DNA from 2 places in the Mesorhizobium sp. M0663 genome. Region 1 is predicted to be linked to the other one. Evidence: predicted binding sites of a transcription regulator. Region 1 holds the regulator's gene; the other holds the start of a gene.
The links. Region 1 encodes PhoB, which activates phosphate uptake and scavenging genes when phosphate is short. Its sites were predicted from a motif close to TGTCATNNANCTGTCAT; they were not measured.

Region 1 (3,413 bases):
TTTTTTCGAGCCTCGAAAAAATACTGGCCCGATCTCCGGCTGCTGTCAACATCGATTCTGATGGATTTTGATGACTCTGCGAGTTTTTTCGAGCGTCGGAATAAACGATGACAGCGCCACCTGCATCTGACACTATTTGCCTGCATCCGACACTATTTGTCGGACATTACCGACGGCTTCCGGTTCATGAGCGGCCGCGGCAACCGGGAGGAAAGCAAAACAATGTCGGTCGGAATCCGCCATGACGATTTGCGCCGGCGCAACCGGGCGATGGTGATCTCGGCGGTGCGCCGGGCCGGCCAGCCATCGCGTACTGAGATCGCAGCTACCACCGGCCTCAGTCATTCGACCATATCGGCGATCTCTTCCGACCTGATACGGGAAGGCATCCTCGCCGAGAGCAAGGCAAGCGAGCCCGTTTCGTTGAAACGCGGTCGTCCGCAGGTCGGCCTCGCCCTCAACCCGGAAGCGGCGGCGGTGCTGACCGTGGTGTTGTCGCTGAATTTCCTGTCGGCCGCCATTATCGACTATACGGGACAGGTGGTCGCCGAGGAACAGCGCCGGCTGGACACGCTGACCATGCCGCGCGACGAGCTGATCCGTGAATGCATGGCCATCGTCCGGCGCCGGCTGCAGGATCCAGACCTTGACGTCCGCAGTGTCGCCCGCATCGCCCTGGCGATTCAGGGCATTACCGACTCCCCTGCACGCGCCATGCTGTGGTCGCCGATCACGCCGCAGACCGACATCGCCTTTGCCGACATGCTGGAGGACGAATTCGGCATCCCGGCAACGGTGGAGAACGACTGCAACATGATGGCGGTGGCTTTGCGCTGGCGCAATCCGGATCGCTATCGCGACGACTTCATCGCCATCCTGCTTTCGCATGGCATCGGCATGGGGCTGGTGCTGAAGGGCGAACTGTTCACCGGGACGCATTCCTCGGGCGGCGAATTTGGCCACATGATCCATCGTCCGGGCGGCGCGCTCTGCCGTTGCGGGCGGCGCGGCTGCATCGAGGCCTATGCCGGCAACTACGCCATCTGGCGCAACGCCAGGCAGATGAGCGAAGACAGCGAACCGGTCGCCGACGTCAGCGACGCCGACATGCGAGCACTGGCGGCCCAGGCGCGCGAGAAAGATGGGCCGGAACGCGAGGCCTACCGCAAGGCCGGCGAAGCGCTGGGTTTCGGTCTCGGCTCGCTGTTCGCGCTGATCGATCCGGCACCGGTCGCGATGGTCGGCGCCAGTGCCGCCGCCTTCGATCTGATCGAGCCGGCCTTGCGGAAGGCAATCGCCCAGACCGCCGGCGGCCAGCATTCAGGCTCGATCTCCTTCGATACAGAGCCGAACGAATTGCCGCTGATCCGCGAAGGCTGCGCGATGCGGGCGTTAAGCTTCGTCGACCAGGAGATTTTCGCGCCGGGCGCGCAAATGAGGCCCAGCGTCAGAAAGAACGTAGCCTGACCAGGCGGGTCAATCTTCCCTGATCGCATAGCCGGCACCGCGGATGGTGCGGATGACATCCGGCATCCGGCCGTTGTTGACGGCTTTGCGCAGCCGCCCGACATGCACGTCGACGGTGCGTTCGTCGATGTAGATTGTCTCGCCCCAGACATTATCGAGTAACTGGCTGCGCGAGAAGACACGGCCCGGATGCCGCATCATGAACTCGAGCAGCCGGAATTCGGTCGGCCCGAGCCTGATTTCGCTCTTCTTGCGATAGACCCTGTGCGATTCGCGATCGAGCACGATGTCGCCGACCTTCAGCACGCTGGACAGCACTTCCGGCTTGGCGCGCCGCAGCAGCGCCTTGACCCTGGCCATGAATTCCGGTGTCGAAAACGGTTTGACCAGATAGTCGTCGGCGCCGGTCGAAAGACCGCGCACCCGGTCGCTCTCCTCGCCGCGCGCGGTCAGCATGATGATCGGCAGCCGCTCGGTTTCGGGGCGCACCCGCAACCGACGACAGAGCTCGATGCCGGAAACCGCTGGTATCATCCAGTCGAGCACCAAAAGGTCGGGCACATTCTCCTGCAAACGGATCTCGGCTTCGTCGCCGCGTGTCACCACCTCGACCTGGTAGCCTTCGGATTCGAGATTGTAGCGGAGCAGCACACCCAACGGCTCCTCGTCCTCCACCACCATTATGCGTGGTGCGATCATCGGCTGGGCACCCCCATCATGTCACCGGTGCGGACATTGTCGTTTCGTCCTGCTTCGGACGATTGACCGGCAATTGCTCGCCGGTCAGCACATAATACGCATTTTCGGCGATGTTGGTGACATGGTCGCCGATCCGCTCCAGATTCTTGGCGCAGAACAGCAGGTGCGTGCAAGCGGTGATGTTGCGCGGATCTTCCATCATGTAGGTCAAGAGCTCGCGGAACACGGACGTGTATTTGACGTCGATGCGCTCGTCGGCGGCACGCAGCTTGGCCAACGCGGCCGCATCGCCTGCAGCATATTCCTCGATGACACCCTGCACCTGGATGAGAACCAGCTGCGCCATCGCGTCGATGGAATGCGACAGGTCCCGCGGCGTGGCGCTGAGGCCGACCGCACTCACGCGCTTGGCGATATTCTTGGCAAGATCGCCGATGCGTTCGAGGTCGCCCGCCATGCGGATCGCTCCGACCACATGGCGAAGATCGTGGGCCATCGGCTGGCGTTTGGCGATCAGGGTTATGGCGCGGTCGTCCAGTTCGCGTTGACGCGCATCCATGATGGCGTCGTCGGAAACGACGCGTTGCGCCAGCACGTTGTCGGAATTCAACAGGGCCTTGGTCGCCCCGCCGACCATCGAACCGGCGAGGTCGGCCATGTCGCGGATCAGCTTGCTGATCTGCTCGAGATCCTCGTCGAAAGAAGCGACTGTGTGTTCGCCCATGGTCCTGTCCTCATATGCATGATCGGAACGGCTCAGCCGAAGCGGCCAGTGATGTAGTCCTGCGTGCGCTTCTCGCGGGGCGACGTGAAGATCTTCTCGGTCCGGTCGAACTCGACCAGTTCACCCAGATACATGAAGGCGGTCTGGCGCGACACGCGCGCCGCCTGCTGCATGTTGTGGGTGACGATGACGATCGTGTAGTCGGCTTGCAATTCGTCGATCAGTTCCTCGATCTTGGCAGTCGACAGCGGGTCGAGGGCCGAAGCCGGTTCGTCGAGCAGAATGACTTCCGGCTTCACGGCCACGGTGCGGGCGATACAGAGCCGCTGCTGCTGGCCGCCAGATAGGCTCAAGCCGCTGGCGTTGAGCTTGTCCTTGACCTCGCTCCACAGCGCGGCGCGCTTCAACGCCTGTTCGACGCGGCCGTCCATCTCGGACTTGCCGAGGTTCTCGTAGAGCCTGACGCCGAAGGCGATGTTCTCGTAGATCGACATCGGGAACGGCGTCGGCTTCTGGAACACCA
Region 2 (3,413 bases), on a different contig from region 1:
CCGGCCTCGCTCGGCCTGTCGATGCGGCTTTACAATTGAAGAGGGTTCCGGCTGATCAACGCCGCGATCCTTCGCGCCCCCCTCTGTCCTGCCGGACATCTCCCCACGAGGGGGGAGATTAGCGGCTTCGGCGCCTTGCTAGGTCATGCAACCTTGAAGATTGGCGAAAGCCAATGTGATGGCCAATCTCCCCCCAAGTGGGAGAGATGTCCGGCAGGACAGAGAGGGGTGCTGTCCAGGGCGCTGTCCCTCCAGCCTGTCGTGCGTATCATCGCGCGCCATCGTCCAACGCCCGCCAGCCATAGAGCCAGTCGAGATCGGCGGCGAGTTTTTCGGGCGAGCGCATCGCCAGGAACAGGTTGCGGGCCATCGCCACCGGCCCGGCCGCATGCCAGGCGAGGCGGTTGACGACGCCGCGGCGGGCGACCTGGGCGACGCGCGGCCGCCGCGCCTGTTCCCAGGCGACAAGCGCGCTGCTGAGATCGGCAGGCGAGGTGGCAACGAAACCGGCAAGGGTTACCGCGTCCTCGATCGCCATCGCCGCGCCCTGTGCGGCAAACGGCGTCATCGCATGCGCCGCATCGCCGATCAGCGCGATGCCTTCCGGCGTCGTCCACCGCCGCTGCTCGACGGTGTGGATCGGCCATGCCGTCCATGGCGCGGCCTCGCTCGCCAGACGGACCAGCGCCGGCGCGGTACCGCGCATGGCGCTGGCGAGAATGGCGGGGTCGGCATGCCCCGACCAGCCCTCGGCGATGCGCTCGCCCTTTGTGAAGGCAGCGAGGTTGAAGGCAGTGCCACGGCTGACCGGATAGGCGACCATATGGAAGCCGGAATAGAGGAATGCAGTAACACAATCGGGCGCACCGATCGCCGCAAAGGTTTGTCCAGCGGGGCTGTCGGCGGCCACCGTGGCGCGCCAGGCAAGCTCGCCCGAAAACCGGCTTCTCCGGAAATCGGCTGCGTTGCGGGCAATCGTTTCTCGCACCGACGACCAGACGCCATCGGCGCCGATCAAAAGACAGCCAGCCTCGACCGTGTCGCCATCAGCCGATGCAGTGACGGTAACACCTTTCGATCCGGCTGCGATGTCGGTCACCCGCGCGCCGGCGATCAGATCGATACCGGGCTGCTCCGAAACTCGCTGCATCAGCGCTGACTGCAGATCCGCGCGGTGGGCAACGAGATAGGGCGCTCCCCAGCGCGTTTCGGCCGCCTGGCCAAGCGGTACGCGCGCCAGCTTGCGCAGCGTGGCGGCATCCTTGAGCACGACCGCCTCCGGCCGCACCGCCGTAGCCAGCAGCCGATCGAGTACGCCGAGCTGCCGTAGGATGCGCGTCGCGTTGGGCGAAAGCTGGATACCGGCGCCGGCAGCCTCGAGGTGCTGCGCCTGTTCGAACAGTTTTATCCGATAGCCGCGCTCGGCGAAGGCCAGTGCCGCGGTCAGCCCGGCGACGCCCGCCCCGGCGATGACCACCTGCCGGGACTGCGTTTCCTGCATCAGGCTTGTCGCGAAAGAATCAGGCGGCCTGGTCGAGATAGAGGCAGCCCGGCGGCTGCGTTTCCAACGCCTTCAGCTTCGGCGAATAGCGATAGAGCGTCGAGCAATAGGGGCAGACTTTTTCATTGTCGTCGCCCATGTCGAGAAATACATGCGGGTGGTCGAAAGGCGGATTGGCGCCGGTGCACATGAATTCCTTGACGCCGATGTCGATTGCCGGATAGCCCGCATCGTTCTGGAAATGGGGAATGGAACCGCCTGCCATCGTCGTCTCCTGATCTTGTCGATTGCATCTGGATCATAACCCGTCTCTTTGCAAGATCGATGAAATGAAACTGTCGCAAAAGCCTGTCAGAGGATAAGTTAAGCCGGTTAAGGCTATGGTTGTCGAACGGTGTGGGAAGAGCGGAAACCATGAACGAACTGAAGCCGGTGCAGAACGAATTCATCACCGTCGAGGCGGCGAGCCGCGAAGGCGGCAATCCCGACCGCTTCGTCAACCGCGAGTTTTCCTGGCTGCAATTCAACCGGCGCGTGCTCGAAGAGTCGCTGAACGCCAATCATCCGCTGCTCGAGCGTGTTCGCTTCCTGTCGATATCGGCCGCCAACCTCGATGAGTTCTTCATGGTCCGCGTTGCGGGTCTTGCCGGCCAGGTGCGCGAGGGCATCGTGCTGAAGAGCCCGGATGGGCGCACGCCCGAGCAGCAGCTTGAACAATTGCTGCGCGAGGTCGAGCGCCTGCAGGAGGACCAGCAGAAAAGCCTTTCGGCGCTGATGCTGCTGCTCGACAAGGAAGGCATCGAGAGCATCACCCGCGATGCGCTGAGCAAGGACGAGAAGATCTGGCTCGAGGACCATTTCCAGGAGCAGGTATTTCCGGTGCTGACGCCGCTGTCGATCGACCCGGCGCATCCGTTCCCGTTCATTCCCAATCTCGGTTTCTCGATGGCGTTGCAATTGCGCCACCGTAAGAACGGCGAGGAAATGAGCGCGCTTTTGCGCCTGCCGGTGGCGCTGAGGCGCTTCATCCGCTTGCCGGATCGCAAGCGCCATGTCCGCTTCATCCCGCTCGAGGAGGCGGTCGGCCTTTATATCGGCAAGCTGTTCCCGGGCTACGAGGTCAAGGGTTCCGGCACGTTCCGTATCATCCGCGACAGCGATATCGAGGTCGAGGAAGAGTCCGAGGATCTGGTGCGCCTGTTCGAGACGGCGCTGAAGCGCCGCCGCCGCGGCTCGGTTATCCGGATCGAATTCGACCGGCTGATGCCGCCCGAACTGCGCGACTTCGTCGCCGGCGAGCTTGGCGTTTCGGCAAGCCGGATCAGCGTGCTCACCGGTCCGCTGGCGCTCAGCCAGATCTCGGAGATCGTCGCCGTCGCCCGCGACGATCTGAAGTTCACGCCCTACAATCCGCGCTTCCCCGAGCGCATCCGCGAGCATGGCGGCGATTGTTTTGCGGCGATCCGCGAGAAGGACATCATCGTCCACCACCCCTACGAATCCTTCGACGTCGTGGTGCAGTTCCTGCGTCAGGCGATGGCCGATCCAGAAGTGGTAGCGATCAAGCAGACGCTCTATCGCACCTCCAACGACAGCCCGATCGTACGCGCTTTGGTCGACGCCGCCGAGGCCGGCAAGTCGGTGACAGCGCTGGTCGAGCTCAAGGCGCGTTTCGACGAAGAAGCCAACATCCGCTGGGCCCGCGACCTCGAGCGAGCCGGCGTCCAGGTCGTCTTCGGCTTCCTCGAACTGAAGACCCATTCGAAAATGTCGCTGGTCGTGCGGCGCGAGGATGGCAGGCTGCGCAATTACGTGCATCTCGGCACCGGCAACTACCACCCGGTCACCGCGCGCATCTACACCGACCTGTCCTTCTTCACCACCGCCCCGACGATCGCGCGCGATGTCGCCC

Region 2: NKI54_RS15030 (RNA degradosome polyphosphate kinase) is a predicted target of PhoB. The motif match lies at 1,827-1,843, and genes of this name have one in related genera.

The regions. Positions count from the first base shown of each region.
Region 1 covers NZ_JAMYPX010000005.1:104,783-108,195, forward strand. The annotation lists gene NKI54_RS12680 (ROK family protein) at 223-1,467, shown strand; gene phoB (phosphate regulon transcriptional regulator PhoB) at 1,477-2,166, opposite strand; gene phoU (phosphate signaling complex protein PhoU) at 2,183-2,890, opposite strand; gene pstB (phosphate ABC transporter ATP-binding protein PstB) at 2,923-3,413, opposite strand, start outside.
Region 2 covers NZ_JAMYPX010000006.1:232,480-235,892, forward strand. The annotation lists gene NKI54_RS15015 (TIGR02117 family protein) at 1-39, shown strand, start outside; gene NKI54_RS15020 (FAD-dependent monooxygenase) at 269-1,501, opposite strand; gene NKI54_RS15025 (zinc-finger domain-containing protein) at 1,521-1,766, opposite strand; gene NKI54_RS15030 (RNA degradosome polyphosphate kinase) at 1,916-3,413, shown strand, end outside.